2 regions of the Pandoraea sp. PE-S2R-1 genome follow, and region 1 is predicted to be linked to the other one. Evidence: riboswitches for the same ligand, from Rfam matches in the RefSeq annotation. Region 1 holds a riboswitch; the other holds the start of a gene.
What was found. A riboswitch is a leader RNA that binds a small molecule or an ion and turns the genes downstream of it on or off. The one in region 1 is predicted to bind thiamine pyrophosphate.
Positions count from the first base shown of each region.

Region 2: another riboswitch for thiamine pyrophosphate. It lies ahead of CDV44_RS00790 (FAD-dependent oxidoreductase); the one in region 1 lies ahead of thiC (phosphomethylpyrimidine synthase ThiC).

Region 1 covers NZ_NGUR01000017.1:364,239-372,151, forward strand. The annotation lists gene CDV44_RS25605 (hypothetical protein) at 1-831, shown strand, start outside; gene thiC (phosphomethylpyrimidine synthase ThiC) at 1,004-2,920, opposite strand; TPP riboswitch at 2,994-3,092, opposite strand; gene CDV44_RS25615 (PLP-dependent aminotransferase family protein) at 3,203-4,759, opposite strand; gene CDV44_RS25620 (carboxymuconolactone decarboxylase family protein) at 4,886-5,341, shown strand; gene CDV44_RS25625 (hypothetical protein) at 5,383-7,029, opposite strand; gene blaOXA (OXA-62 family carbapenem-hydrolyzing class D beta-lactamase) at 7,285-7,913, shown strand, end outside.
Region 2 covers NZ_NGUR01000002.1:173,845-181,757, reverse strand. The annotation lists gene CDV44_RS00815 (NAD(P)-dependent oxidoreductase) at 1-557, shown strand, start outside; gene CDV44_RS00810 (SMP-30/gluconolactonase/LRE family protein) at 554-1,522, shown strand; gene CDV44_RS00805 (MFS transporter) at 1,695-2,954, opposite strand; gene CDV44_RS00800 (SDR family oxidoreductase) at 3,060-3,848, opposite strand; gene CDV44_RS00795 (ABC transporter ATP-binding protein/permease) at 4,005-5,810, opposite strand; TPP riboswitch at 6,121-6,246, shown strand; gene CDV44_RS00790 (FAD-dependent oxidoreductase) at 6,380-7,519, shown strand; gene thiS (sulfur carrier protein ThiS) at 7,536-7,733, shown strand; gene CDV44_RS00780 (thiazole synthase) at 7,735-7,913, shown strand, end outside.

The DNA.
Region 1 (7,913 bases):
GCGTTTGCCGATCGTCCAGCCGGTTCGGGCGAAGCCTTCGCGGCATTGCCGAAGACGAATGGCACCCAGCGCGCGGCGCCCGTCCTGTGCCCCTCGGCGCTGCAAACGTTGTATGTCTGTGCGGGACCGGCTGGATTCGACGCCAACCCGAGTGCCGCCGGTCTGAGGAATCATCCGGTGATCATGCCGGAGGCGCGCAGCGAACGCGCGCAAGTGTGCAGCGAGGTCGTGGGCAGCGCGCTGTTGGGTACGGACGGACGCAACAGTACGTCGGCTTACGAGGTGCTCCGTTCAGATGTCGCGAAATCAGTGGGCGATACAGCGCGCCGCTGGACCGGCAAGCCCGATCTGGTCGGCAAGAAAGAGTGGGCGCAGGTTTGCCGCGTACGAGATCCCGTGAGCACGTTCATCCAACAGATCAACCAGCACCTGCATGAAGGCCGCCGCTTGCTGCCGGCGCCGGACGCGACCGGTTGGATGCTGCGTGTCGCGCTTTCCACGGGCTCGCCGATGCAGCAGGCGATGGCTCGCAACGACCTTCCCGCAACGGTTGCCGTGTGTTCCAACGACTGGGCCAAACTGGCGTTGGGTATCGAACAGATCGGCGACGGTCACTGGGGCATGCGGCACGCGGACGTCATGCAGTCGGCACGGTTACCCGTGACCGATACACAGTCCTTCACCGCACTGGCGACTTCGATGCACACGTCGTTGCGTCCGCACGAAGCCTGCCGGCGCCTGCGCAATGAAATGACGGCCCAGAATGTGCCCACGATCAAAGCGTTCGGTGGGAATGATGCCGAGGAGAACTACGACTATTCCGATGTTTGATGCACCACTAACGCATAACGTATAACGCATAAAAAACGCGTCCGGGATCACTCCCGGACGCGTTTTCTCATTGGCACATCATCTGCCGGTCAGCTACCAATCAGCGGCAAAACAACCGCTAATCAACAGCGCTGCCAGACCGTACCATTCAACGCACCGATCAAAGCATCAATCAGGTGCGTTGATAAATCTCGGCACCCTTCTTCACGAACTCGACCGCTTTGACTTCCATGCCTTGCTTGAGCGCGGCTTCTTCCGTGAGGCCTTGCTTGGCAGCGTAGTCGCGCACGTCCTGCGTGATCTTCATCGAGCAGAAGTGCGGGCCGCACATCGAGCAGAAGTGCGCCACCTTGGCCGAATCCTTCGGCAGCGTCTCGTCGTGGAATTCGCGCGCCTTGTCCGGATCGAGACCGAGGTTGAACTGGTCTTCCCAGCGGAACTCGAAGCGAGCCTTCGACAGCGCGTTATCGCGAATCTGCGAGCCCGGGTGACCCTTGGCCAGATCGGCCGCGTGTGCTGCGAGCTTGTACGTGATGATGCCTTCCTTCACGTCGTCCTTGTTCGGCAGACCCAGGTGTTCCTTCGGCGTGACGTAGCAGAGCATGGCCGTGCCGTACCAGCCGATGGTCGCGGCACCGATGCCCGACGTGATGTGGTCGTAGCCGGGGGCGATGTCCGTCGTCAGCGGTCCGAGCGTGTAGAACGGGGCTTCGTCGCAGTACTCGAGCTGGAGATCCATGTTCTCCTTGATGAGCTGCATCGGCACGTGGCCCGGGCCTTCGATCATCACCTGCACGTCATGCTTCCACGCGATTTGCGTGAGTTCGCCGAGCGTCTTCAGTTCCGAGAGCTGGGCTTCGTCGTTGGCGTCGTAAATCGAGCCCGGACGCAGGCCATCGCCCAGCGAGAAGGCCACGTCGTAGGCCTTCATGATTTCGCAAATCTCTTCGAAGTGCGTGTACAGGAAGCTTTCCTTGTGGTGTGCGAGACACCACTTGGCCATGATCGAACCGCCACGGCTCACGATACCCGTCATGCGGTTGGCGGTCATCGGCACGTACGCGAGACGCACACCGGCGTGGATCGTGAAGTAGTCGACGCCTTGCTCGGCTTGTTCGATGAGCGTGTCGCGGAACATTTCCCACGTCAGGTCTTCGGCCTTGCCGTTGACCTTTTCGAGCGCCTGATAGATCGGCACCGTGCCGATCGGCACCGGGCTGTTGCGCAGAATCCACTCGCGCGTTTCGTGGATGTGCTTGCCGGTCGACAGATCCATGACCGTGTCGCCGCCCCAGCGGATGGCCCACGTCATCTTGTCGACTTCTTCGCCGATCGACGACGTCACGGCGGAATTGCCGATGTTCGCGTTGATCTTCACGAGGAAGTTGCGGCCGATGATCATCGGCTCCGATTCCGGGTGATTGATGTTGTTCGGGATGATGGCGCGGCCGCGGGCGATTTCGCTACGCACGAATTCCGGCGTGATTTCGGCAGGCAGGCTGGCACCGAAGTGCTGACCCGGGTGCTGGCGCGAGAGCAGCTTGGCAAGGCGCTCGCCCTGCGGGCCGGCGTTGCGCACGCTCTCGATGTATTCCTGACGGCGCAGATTTTCGCGAATGGCAATGTATTCCATCTCGGGCGTGATGATGCCCTGACGCGCGTAGTGCATCTGCGTCACGTTCTTGCCGGCCTTGGCGCGGCGCGGCGTGCGGTGCAGGCCCGGGAAACGCAGGTCGGTCGTCGCCGAGTCGTCGGCACGCTCGCGGCCATAAGCCGATGAAAGACCCGGCAGCGCTTCAGTGTCGCCACGTTCTTCGATCCATGCGGCGCGCACGGCGGGCAGGCCCGAGCGGATGTCGATCTTGGCGTCCGGATCGGTGTACGGACCCGACGTGTCGTAGACGAAAATCGGCGGGTTCTTTTCGCCGCCGAAGCTCGTGGGCGTGTCCGATTGCGAGATTTCACGCATCGGAACACGGAGGTCCGGGCGCGAACCGTTCACATAGATCTTGCGGGAATTGGGCAGCGGTGCGATCGCGGCTTCGTCCACGCGCGCGTTGGCTGAGAGGAACTTCGGATTGGCGTTCATGCAATGTCTCCTGGCGGGGCACGTGTTGACGCCGACAAATTCGGCGCAAAGCGGCTCAGGAGCATGAACGGGGGCGAGTGACTTCTACGCTCCCTGCGCTGGCATTATCCAGATCAGGTTCTAAGGGTATTTCTCACCCACAACTCACGTTGCAGGACCCCTGCGCTAGCTTTGCGGCAACGATACACCGACATGACACGCAAACACAAGCGCGATGTGTCCCGAAAACCATCCGAAAAATGTTCTGTTGCGACAACGTAAAAATGCTGCGCTGCGTCATCTTCAGCGCGATTTTTCATCGTCGTCGAACGCACGCGCGAGGCGCTTGGCGACGTCGTCGGCACTCGCTTGCGGCACATTCGTGAAGCTCATCACGAGGGCTGGCGGTAATTGCCGCTCGATACGGAAATAGGACAACGCCCCCGGCGCCAGCCCGTGGACGTGGGCGGCGCGGCACACCGCACGATCGTCGCGATGCGGCTCGATCCAGCCCAGCAGATGCATGCCGCCCGCCTGATGTGCGAGTTCGATGCGCCCGGGAAGATGCTGCCGCAACGCGTCGGCCAGCGCCGCACGGCGCTCACCGTAGAGTTGCCGCATGCGGCGAATGTGCCGGCTGAAATGGCCTTCCGTGATGAAGTCGGTGACGGTCGCCTGTTCGATCCAGCCGTGCACCGGGGAGAGCAGCGCGGTGGCCGCCGTAAAGGCGTCGCATAACGCGGGGGGCACGACGAGATAGCCAAGCCGCAGGCCGGGAAACAGCACCTTGCCGAATGAACCCGCGTAAAGCACGCGTTCGCCGCCGTCCAGACTCTTCAAGGCAGGCAACGGCGCACCGGTATAGCGGAACTCGCTGTCGTAGTCGTCTTCGACGATCCATGCCTGATTGGCCTGCGCCCAGTTGAGCAAGGCGAGACGGCGTTCCAGCGATAGCGCCACCGACAGTGGTGACTGGTGCGAGGGCGTGATCACCGCGAGCCGCGCGTGGCGGGCACGACGCTCACCCTCGGCGACATCGAGTCCGTCGCTGTCGACCGGCACCGGTACCAGCGTTGCATTCACCATCCGCAAGGCTTCGTGTGCCCGGAAATAGCCGGGGTCTTCGCACCAGACGGCGTCGCCCGGCTGCAACAGCAGGCGGGCGATCAGTGCCAGCGCGCCCTGAAAGCCCGTGGTGACGATGACTTGCGCCGGGTCGCAGTGAATGCCGCGCGCAATGGCCAGATAGCCGGCAATGGCCTCGCGCAGGGGCGCCAGACCGGCGGCATCCTGATAGCTGAGCGCGTCGGCTGGCAAGTGGCGGGCATGGCGTGCGGCAAGGCGCGCCCACAGCTTGCGGGGGAATTCGTCGAAGGCCGGCATGCCGTTCTGTAACGGCAATGGTGTGCCGTGCGCGCTGAGCGGCACGTAACTCGGGTTTTCGATGCGATGGTTCCGGTGCGGCGCGCGAGGGCTACGGATAGCGGGTGGCTCACCAGTGTTCGCGCGGGCGGTTTTTTCGTCTCCGATGGAACGGTGGTTGAGGTCGCGAGGCAACGCTTTGGCCGCCGCATCGAGCCGTGCGCCACTCAAGTGCGGGTTCACGCGGCTGCCGGCGGCGCCGCGTCCGATCACGAAACCTTCGGCCACCAGCCGCTCGTAGGCGGCTTCGACGGTGCCGCGTGCGACGCCAAGCTCACTCGCCAACGCGCGCGTGGACGGCAGCCGCGACGAGGGCGCGAGTTTGCCCGAGAGAATGCCCTCGCGAATACGCTCGTACAGCGCGCGGTAGGTCGGCATGCCGGTGGCTTGGGCGGCGTCGGCGAGGCGCAGGCCGCTCAGGTCGGATGTGTCGCGCATAGGGACGGTCTCCAGCGTCTTTTTGGCCTACCGATTCTATTCGGTTTTGGCTCTTTCGAAGCAGGCCAAGAGGCCGTATCGTTACATCCATCGACTGACTTCCCGACACACAACGGAGACTTAAAAATGCAACGTCTGAACTACATCAAGGCCTCACCGCGTGCCTACGAACACCTGGCGGCTCTGAGCGGCTACTTCCATGACTGCGGCCTGCCCGATGGACTGCTGGAACTGGTGTGGCTGCGCGCCTCGCAGCTCAACGGCTGCGCTTTCTGCATCGACATGCACGTGGCCGACGCGCTCAAGGTCGGCATCGAAGCCCGTCGCCTGCACCTGCTCGATGCATGGCGCGAAACCGAGCTGTACTCGCCGTCGGAGCGCGCCGCACTGGCGTGGACCGAAGCCGTGACCAACGTGCAGGACGGCCATGTGCCGGATGCCGTCTTTGCCGACCTGCGCGAGCACTTCGACGACAAGCAGATCGCCGACCTGACGTTCGCGGTGAGCACCATTAACGCATGGAACCGTCTGGCGATCTCGTTCCGCTCGGCACTGCCGAAGACGCCGAAGGGCGTGCGCTAAATCGCTGGTTCGCACGTTCGCACGAGAGGGTGCGGATCACGCTATTCCGCGACCCGCACCTCCCGCTGAAACTCGCGAGGCATCAGCCGTAACGCGTCGCGGAAGAACCGGCGATCGGGCGGCGGCAGCATCGGCAGCACACGCCCGAGCGATTGGGCGGCGTGGGTGGCCTGTGGCGAGTCGCCGTCCTGATGCAGCGCAAACCACAGCATTTCGAACCACAAGTTGGCGAGCTGCAACGGCTCGAAGCGCACGCGTCCATCCTCGTGGTCGGCCAGCGTCGTCGCCACCACATCCGTCCATTTCGAAAAGCCCTTGGCGCGCGAGAATGGCGCGCCGAACGGCTGCACGGCGTCGAGAAACGCGTCGACGGCCAGCGGCGTGCTCGCGCGCAGCGTCGCCAGATCGGGGTCGCGCCGCACGGGCACGGCACCGCGCGCGATACGCAGCAGGAACACCGTATTCCACACGGAATTCCCGCCCACACCGAAGCGGTCGCAAATCCATTCCGACAAGCCGATCCAGCGCAGTGCCTGCCGCTGCACGTCGCTCACGGCGAGGCGCCGGGCCGGGTCGATCAACGAGTCCTGCCAGAACAGCCACAGCGAGAGCCCGATATTCGCGGCGACGTGCTGAGCCAGCTCGATGGAGTCGGCTTCGAACGCGGCTTGCAGGGCGTCGGAGAATGCGGCGAGGGCGTCGGCCGCCGATTGCGCCCGCGCTGGCTGCGGCCCGGGGCGTGCGGCGTGCGTCTTGTACAGCAGCGCTTGCAAGTTGCGCGTTTCGAATCGAATTCGCGGGTTGTAGACGAGGCACGGTGCGAGCGAAGCATCGTCGCTGATGCGCTGCAAATGCGCGAAGGCGCCCGCTTCGTCGCGCAAGGCATACGCCTGCCAGGCCTGCACGATCCAGTGCATCGCGCGCAAGGTGGGCGAGGCATTCTGCGTGGGCTGATTCGCGCCGAACGTCTCGGCGAGCGCTGTCAGCGTGCGTTTCGCGCGTGCCACGTCGCCCATGCGACGCCACACGATGGTCTCCGCCAGCAGGGCAATGCCGCGCTGAACGTCGTCGACCGCGCAGACTTGCGCAGCATGAAACGACGGAATGGCACCGGTGCGCTGCGTGCGGGTGCGCCCGTGAGGCGCAGGGTCGGACGGCGCGAAGAAGATGCCGTCCTGCATGTCGCGTTTGCCGAGCGTGACGTGATGCCAGAACGCAATGTCCTGCATCACGTAGTCGAGCGCCGGGGTGTCGAGCGTGGCCGGGGTGTCGTGCGAAAGACCGAGGAAGGTGGCAAGCGTGCGCCGTTCGTCGGTGGGCACGGCGCCGCCAATCGTGACGACGATTCGCTCAAGTTCGTGGCTGGGCAGCCAGAACGGCCCTCTGCCGCGTCCGCGAGTGGGCAGCAGGCGAGCGTCGGCTTGCCGGTCGTCACCCCAACCGGCGCTGACGCCCCATTCGGCGAAATCGGCGAACGCCCGGCTCACCAGCATGCGCAGGTCGCCCGCCTGAGCGAAGCGCGATTTGAGCGCGGCAAGCGGCACGGATGCCGACTCGTAGCGCGCCGCGTAATACACGCGCATCAACAACCACAGACTCTGGTACCGCACCGGTTGATCGCCGACGTGCTGCGGTGCATCGAGGCGGATGACGAGCGGGGATGAGGGCGCGGACGGGCCAGTCGGCATGGAGGCGTGAGGTGGGCGGACACGATCGTCAGGCATGGCGACGCACGAGAAAGGAGCGGTGAACGGGGAACAACGACCGGCAGGATCCGCCGATTTCGTGGCAATGATACGGCGGTTACATCGGTTACGGCACTGTGACTTTCCACGTGTCGAAACACCTCCTATTCTGCAAGCGCTTTCGGAAGCGAGCGCCCGGCCAGCGCTTCGAGATTCACGACACTCGTTGCATCCACCCACTGACATCAGGACTCCAAAATGATGATGCTTTCTCGCTGGCGTCGTAGCGCCGTTGTGCTGCGGATCGCCGCCGCGTTGTTATCCCCGTTGGCGGTTGCGATACCGGCGCATGCGGACGCTATCGCCAATGCCGCAAATGCTGCCAATACCGCAGCGCCAAAAATCGTGGAACGGGCCGATTGGGGCAAGTATTTCGAGGCTGAAGGCGCGAAGGGCACGATCATCGTGCTCGACGGCCGCACCGGGGGCTATCAGGCCTACGACAGCACTCGCGCCAATCAGCGCATGTCGCCGGCTTCGACGTACAAGATTTTCAACAGCTTGCTGGCGCTGGAGTCCGGGGCGCTCGACAACGAGCGCGAGATCATTCCTTGGGACGGCCAGCCGCGCAGCATGAAGCGCTGGAACGCCGCGATGAATCTGCGCGATGCGTTCCGGGTGTCGTGTCTGCCGTGCTATCAGGTGGTCTCGCGCAAGATTCCGCGGACCTTTGCGCAGGGCAAACTCGATGCGGTGGGCTATGGAAATCACACCATTGGGTCCGCGGCCGATGCGTATTGGGTCGATAACAGCCTGCAAATCTCAGCGCGTGAACAGGTGGTATTCCTGCAACGGCTGGCGCGCGGGCAGTTGCCGTTCTCGGCGCG
Region 2 (7,913 bases), on a different contig from region 1:
TGCAAGCGAACATTCTGGGGCTGTACAACGTCTACAGCGCAGCGCAGAAGCAGGGCGTGAAGCGCATCGTGTACGCGAGTTCCAACCATGCGGTGGGCTTCCATGAAGTCACCGAAGTGCTCGACACCGACGCGCCTCACCGTCCCGATGGCATGTATGGGCTGTCGAAGTGTTTTGGCGAAGATCTGTCGCGCTACTACTTCGATCGCTTCGGTCTCGAGACCGTGTGTCTGCGCATCGGCTCGTCGTTCGAGCAGCCGAAGAATCCGCGCATGATGATCACGTATCTGAGCTTTCGCGATCTGGCCGAACTGGTGCGCTGCTCGCTGTTCACCAACCGCGTGGGCCACGCCATCGTCTACGGCGTGTCGGACAACCCGACGCTGTGGGTCGACAACACCAAGGCATCGTTCCTCGGCTACCGCCCGCACGACAGTTCGGCTGAATTCGCTGGGCTGTTCCCGGCGAAGGCACCCGATACGCAAATGGATGACTGGACCCAGCGCTACCAAGGCGGTCCGTTCGTGCTGATGGGGCCGATGGAGCCCAAGGCATGAGTCTGTCGATCGAACGCGTCGAGCACGTTGAGCGACTGGAGCCGGCGCGTGCGACACCGCACGCGGTGGGCGAGAGCCCGCTCTGGCGCGCTGACGAACAGGCGCTCTACTGGGTGGATATTCCGGCGAAGCAACTGCATCGGCTGACGCCGGCCGATGGCGCACATCGCCAGTGGACCTTCCCCGAGCAGGTGGCGTGCTTCACGTTCGACGCATCGGGCACCCTGCTCGCCGGTGCCGAGACCGGGCTGTTCGCTGTGCACCGCGATGACCTCGCTGATCCCGGTAAGTCGGGCGTCGTCGACACGGCGAAATTTCAACGTCTCGCCGCGCCGGTGTTTCCGGCGCCCGGCATGCGTTTCAACGACGGACGTTGTGACCGGCAGGGCCGCTTCTGGGCGGGCACGATGGTGCAGGACATGTCGTTGGCGAGCGATGCCGGCGCGTTGTTCCGGTTCGACGCCGCGGGCCAGTTGTCGGCGCCGTTGGTTGATGCCTTGGTGACGCAGAACGGTCTGGGCTTCTCGCCCGATGGCCGCACGATGTACCTGAGCGATTCGCACCCGACGCGGCGTCTCGTGTGGGCGTTCGACTTCGATATCGATAGCGGTGCGATCAGCGGGCAGCGCCTGTTCGTGGATATGAACCAGTACCCGGGCCGTCCCGATGGCGCGGCGGTCGATGCGGACGGTTGCTACTGGACTTGTGCGAACGATGGCAGCCGGTTGCTGCGCTTCACGCCTGCCGGTGTATTGGATCGCGAGATCGTGTTGCCGGTGTCCAAACCGTCGATGTGCGCGTTTGGCGGGCGAGAGTACGATACGTTGTTTGTCACGTCGATCCGTCCGGGGGCGAATGCCAACGAGCACGATGGTCACGTGTTCGCCGTGCGATGCGGCGTGCAGGGTTTGCCGGAAACGCCTTATGCGGGCGTGTTGAATGTTGGGCCGGTAGCGGGTGTGTAGGCGGGGGTATGACGGTCGCGACGCCGCGCACAAGCGGCGCGCACCGCGGTAGTTGTCCGGCGCGCTCGCGGTGATTCAGGCGAGCGCCCGGTGAGGCAGCGGGATGTCGGATCGAACGTCGTTCGCGATCCGGCATCCCGTTTTGCCATTTCAGTGCTTGATCAGTGCGCAATCAGTGTGTGAAGTCCGGCGTCGTAAGCACCTTGCCGCGTGTCTCGGGCAACAGTAGCGCGCAGACCACCACCAGCAAATAGCCGCCACCGGCGACGAAGCCGATGGCTTTCACGAGCGAGCCCGTTTGCGCGAGCATGCCCACGGCGATCGGGAAGAACGAACCGATGCCGCGCCCGAGGTTGTAGCAGAAGCCCTGACCCGAGCCGCGAATATGGTTCGGATACAACTCGGTGAGATACGCGCCGATGCCCGCGAAAATACCCTGCACCACGATGCCCAGCGGGAAGCCCAGCCACAGCATCGCGCTATCGGTGATCGGCAGCATCGTGTAGACCATGCCGAGCACGAACGAGGCGACGGCGAAGAAGATGAACGCGCCGCGACGGCCGAGTTTGTCCGAAAGAATCGCGCCGACGATATAGCCCACGAACGAGCCGACGATCAGCACGATCAGATACGCACTCGTATTGAACACCGACAGACCGCGCACCGTTTTCAGATACGTCGGCAGCCACGTCGTGATCGCGTAGTAACCACCGAGCATGCCGCTGCAAAGCAGGCTGCCGAGAATCGTCGTCTTCAGATGCTCGGGCGCGAAAATCTGCGTGAAGTTGCCTTGCAGTTTGCCCTCCGCAATCTTCTTGCGCGTTTGCGTGAAGATCTCCGGGTCCGACACGTTGCGGCGCACGTAGGTGATCCACACGGCGGGCAGAATGCCGATCCAGAAGCAGGCGCGCCATGCCGTGCCTTCATCGAGCACGGCGAAGAAGAACCAGTAGAGCAACGCCGCCGCGGCCCAACCCACGGACCAGCTGCTTTGCACCGTACCGACCGCTTTCGCGCGATGTTGGGGCGAGCGAATCATTTCGCCCATCATCATCGTGACCACCGTCCACTCCCCGCCGAAACCGATGCCTTGCAACGTGCGCGTGATGAGCAGTTGCCAGAACGAGTTGGTGAAGCCCGAGAGGAACGTGAAGAGACAGAACGTGGCGATCGTCCATTGCAGGACGCGAACGCGGCCGTAGCGGTCCGCGAGAATCCCGGCGAGCCATCCGCCGACCGCTGACGAGATCAGCGAACTGGTCGCGATCATGCCGGCTTCACCCTTCGTCATGCCCCATGCGGCGATCAGCGTCGGGATCAGAAACGAATAGATCATGAAGTCGAACGCGTCGACGGCGTAGCCGCCAAAGCCCGCATACAGGGCCTTGCGTTCCTTCGTGTTGAGTTCGTTGAACCAGGAAAAAAATGCCATGAAGACTCCTCGGTGAATCGTGTATTTGTCGTTATGTGTGTGCTGCCAGCGCTGCCTGCGCCGGTCACCTGTGCCGTCGCACGGTGTTGTTGTTCTGACGCGGTGTTAAATCGTCAGGCCGCCGTCGACGTGAATGACCTGGCCGGTGATCTGCCGGGCGTGCGGGCCGAGCAGGAAGGCGGCGAGTGCGGCAATGTCATCGGGTTCGCAGAGGCGGCCGGTCGGGGTGGCGTCGGCAGCGCGTTGCCATGCGGCCGGGTCCATCGCGGAGTGTCCGCCGTCCTTGCGGGTGTAGCCCGGTGCCACGCAGTTCACCGTAATACCGGCGCGCGCGTACTCGGCGGCGGCGCTTTTCGCGAGCGCTTCGATGGCGGCTTTCGCGGCGGCTGTCGCGGGGAAACCGGTCGTGTTCGCGGCGATACGATGCGCGACGAACGAGCTGATCGCGACGATGCTCGCGCGCGACGAGCGTTGCAAGTCGGGCAGGGCGCAGCGCAGCAGCGCGGCGAAGGTGCCGGGCATGGCCGCCAGTGCGTGAGCAAAGGCCTCGTCGTCGATGTCAGCGAGACTTTGGCGTGTCGCGAAACCCGCATTGCTGACGATCTGATCGATAGGGCCGAAGGCGTCGCGGGCGGCGTCGATCAGTCGCGCGGCCGCAGACACATCCGAGAGATCGCCCAGCCACACAGCGCAGTTCGCGCCGAGCGATTCGCACAGGGTGCGAACGTCGGCGAGCCGCTGTTGGCTCTCAGGGGAACTGCCGCGTGTGTGCAGCAGAAGTTGCGTGTCGGGGGCGGCGAGGTGTCGTGCGATGGCGGCACCGATGCCAGAGGCGGCACCGGTCACGACGATAGTGCGTCTGGCGTGGCCGCCGGACGAAGAAGTAGGGGTAATCACAGTGAGCCCGGATAAAGCGGAGGGTGCGTGTGATTATGCCAAACGGGGCGAGGCGTGGAATAGCCGCGTCAATATTAATTAGGAAGTGAACAAAGACGCGGCCAATACCGTTGTGCGAATGCCGAAAGCAGCGGTGAAACGAGGCGCAAATCACTATGCCGCGCCAACCGCGCGCGGTGGCGCAACCTCCTCGACAGGATGCAGCGTCATGGTGTGCTGATGGAATCGGCCGAGTGTCTCGCGATGCGCAACACTGACCATCGTCGTATCGGGAAGATTAGCGTGCAGCGCGTCGTACACGGCTTCCTCGGTTTCGACATCGAGCGCGCTGGTCGCTTCATCGAGAAAGAGGAAGTCGGGTTTCTGAAGCAGCGCACGGGCTGCCGCGAGCCGTTGCTGTTCGCCGCCCGACAGACGCCGTGCCCAATGCGCGACGGTTTGCAGATCGTTGCTGTATTGCCCGAGGCTCACCGCAGCGAGTGCATCGCGATACTGCGCATCGGTAAAGCTTTGCGGCGGCGACGGGAAGGCAAGCGCAGCCGCCAGCGTATCGATCGGCAGATAGCTCTGTTGCGACAGGAACAGGACGCGCGCATTGGCGGGCACGTCGACCTGTCCACTGCCGAATGGCCACAGCCCGGCCAGCGCGCGCAACATCGTGCTCTTGCCGCAGCCGGAGCGCCCGCGCACCAGCCAGCGCGAGCCGCGTGCGAAGGCAAACGAGCCGACGTTCGCGAGCGGTGCGCCGTTCGGCAGCGCGAGTTGCAGATCGGTGGCGGTGAACGCGGGTGCTGCACCGGCCTGCGCGGGGACCACCGCAATGCCGCCGGCGCGCGGCGGTTCGTCGATCACGCGTGTAAATTCCCGTAACCGGTTGATCGTGGCTTTCCAGTCGGCCAGCGTCGTGAAGCTGTTCACGAACCACGAGAAACCATCGCTGACCTGTCCGAACGCATCGATGATGCGCATCAGCACGCCCAGCGTGAAGGCGCCCGCGAAGTACCGGGGCGCCGCTGCCATGATCGGAAACACGATGGCTATCTGACCGTAAATCGAGTTCGCGAAAATCAGCCGCTTGGTGACGACCATGATCTGCCACCAGTTGTCGCGCACCGCGCCAAAGGCCGATTTCAGGCGCGAAAGCTCCGCGCCTTCGCCGCGATACAGCGCGATCTGCTCCGAGCTTTCACGCAGCCGTACCAGCAGAAAACGGAAGTCGGCTTCCACTTGTTGCTGGCGATAGCTGAGTCCGACGAGCGGGCGGCCGACCTTGAAGATGAAGAACGAGCCGACCACGGCATACAGGGCCGCGACCCAGACCATGTAGCCGGGCACCGTCACGTTCATCGTGCCAAGCGCGAACGAGACGGCACCCGAAATCGTCCAGAGAATCGTCACGAACGAGAACAGCGAGACGAGCGTGGTCAGCAGGTCCAGCGAGAGCGCCAGCGAGGAATTCACCAGCGTACGAATGTCCTCGGAAATACGCTGGTCGGGGTTGTCCGCCAGATGATCGCGCTCGATGCGGTAATACGCCTGACGCGTGAACCACTTCGTCAGATTCGTATCGGTAACCCACTGCCGCCACTTGATTTCCAGCATCTGCCGGAAGTACGTGCGAAACGTCGCGATGATGATGAAGCTGAACGCCAGCACGGCGAACTCCATCAGCGACGAAGTGAAGATCGGCCAGTTGCGCTTGTCGAGGGCGTCGTAAAAGCGCGCGTTCCACGCGTTCAGGCGCACGTTGATGAACACCACCGCGAGATTCAGGGCGATCACGAGCAGCAGCAGGCGGCGTCCTTCCCAACGCTTTTCGGAGACCCAGTACGGCCGGATCAGTTGCCATGCCGTGGGCGATTTCGGGGGCGTTGGCGCCGGCTTCGCCGGATCGGTGGCGCCCGGCGGCGGAACCTCCGGCGAGGCGGGTGGCGTGGGTGGCGTCGGCGTGTGGGCCATGATCGTCTGGCGGCGTTGCCGCAGTGGTGCAACGTGTTATGGGGAGTGCCCGGAGGCGCGCGGCCGCGCGTGTTCCGGATCGAGTGCCCGATGACGCCCCGACGGCTTCACCGGTACCCGACGGTTCGTTTGACCGTCGTCTTCCTCAGTGTGTTGCACGATTCCCGGCCCAGGGCTCGCGTCACGCCGAAATTCAGTTTACGCGCTGTTACAACGCCCGGGAAAAACGTCAAAAAACGAGACGCGTCGAGCGTCTACCCACCCGGGAAGCCAGCTTGCACGGGCGTCGGCATCTATGTTGTAATGGCTGCGGGCGAAACAGGGGTGCTCCGTATCTGACGCGGGTGTAGACCATGCGTGACGATCGCGGGGCTGAGAGAGACCCTTTGCACCCGACCCGGGTAATACCGGCGTGGGAAGTTTCCGACTCCTCCAGTGGGGTAAGGTGCCTGGCACCGTTTCGTCCTTTTGCTTTCATGAGGAAAGGACCCCATGCGTTACCTTCCGCAAATTCCTTCGCATTGCCCTGAGTGCCTGCACGCCGAGATGGCCTGTGCGGGCGTGCGCGTATGAGCGCCACGACTTCACGTCCCGACGTTGCCGTGCTCGGCGGGGGGCTGTCCGGCCGTCTCGTCGCGTGGCAACTGATTCGCGCCGGCGCGCGCGTCGCGCTTTATGAGCGCGGCGATGCCGACGGCTCGTCTGCCGCCGGCTGGGTCGCCGCCGCGATGCTCGCGCCGCTGGCCGAAGCGGCCGTGGCCGAGCCGAGCATCGTCGAAATGGGCGCCGTCGGGCTCGAGCGCTGGCCCGGGCTGATCGACGGCCTGCCCGAACACGTGTTTTTCCAACGCAACGGCACGCTCGTCGTGTGGCACCAGCCCGACCGCGCCGAAGCCGTGATGTTCGACCGCCGCATGCGCGCCAACGCCCCGCCTGAGTTGCTGCGTGGTGGTGTAGAACGCCTCGGCGGCCAAGGGGCGAAATCGCTCGCCGAAGTCGAGCCCGCGCTCGCCGGACGCTTTCAGGAAGGCTGGCTGCTGCCCAACGAGGGCCAGCTCGATAACCGCCAGTTGCTGCGTGCACTCGCCGCTGGGCTGGCAAAAGCCGGTGCCGAATTGCACTGGAACACCGAAATTACCGAAGGGGACTACCCCGACGCGGGTCTCGTCATCGACTGTCGCGGCCTGGGCGCACGCGCTGCGCTCACGCAGCTTCGCGGTGTGCGCGGCGAAGTCGTGCGCATTCACGCGCCGGGGATCGGCCTGCGCCGTCCGGTGCGATTGCTGCATCCGCGCTATCCGATCTACATCGCGCCTAAAGAGAACGATCTCTATGTGATCGGCGCGACCGAGCTCGAATCTGAAGACATGTCGCCGATGACGGTGCGCTCGGCGCTCGAATTGCTCTCGGCGGCGCATTCGCTGAACCCTGCGTTCGGTGAGGCGCGCATCGTCGAGTTGAACGTCAACTGCCGCCCGGCGCTGCCCGATCACCTGCCGCGCGTGCAGTGGGACGGTGCGCGGCTGTTGCGCGTGAACGGCCTCTACCGGCACGGCTATCTGCTGGCGCCGGCGGTGACGGGCGAAGCGTGCGCACTGGCGCAGGCATTGATGCAAACGAAGGGCGCGCCAACGGCAGTAGGAGACGCGCTCGATTGGGAGACGTGGCGAGCAAGCCGGCCTTGGCCGGACCTGTTCCGCCGGGCTTGAGAGGGAACAGTACGCAATGGATATCCAGATCAATCAACAGACGCTGAGCGTGGCAGACGCGGCAACGCTTGCCGACGCACTGGCGGCCTACGGCGCCAAGCCGCCGTTCGCGGCCGCCGTGAACGGGCAGTTCGTGCCCAAGACCCAATACGCTGCGCGCGCGCTCGTGCCGGGCGACAAAGTCGATGTCGTGCAACCGGTCGCCGGAGGCTGAAATGAACGCAATTACCGAATCGGCCAACGTGGCCGCAGGCAGCACGCGCGACGCGCTGACCCTCTATGACACCCGCTTCGGCAGCCGCTTTTTGCTCGGCACCGCGCGCTATCCGTCGTTGCAGGCGCTGAACGATTCCATCGACACCGCCCGCCCCGGCATGGTGACCGTGGCGCTGCG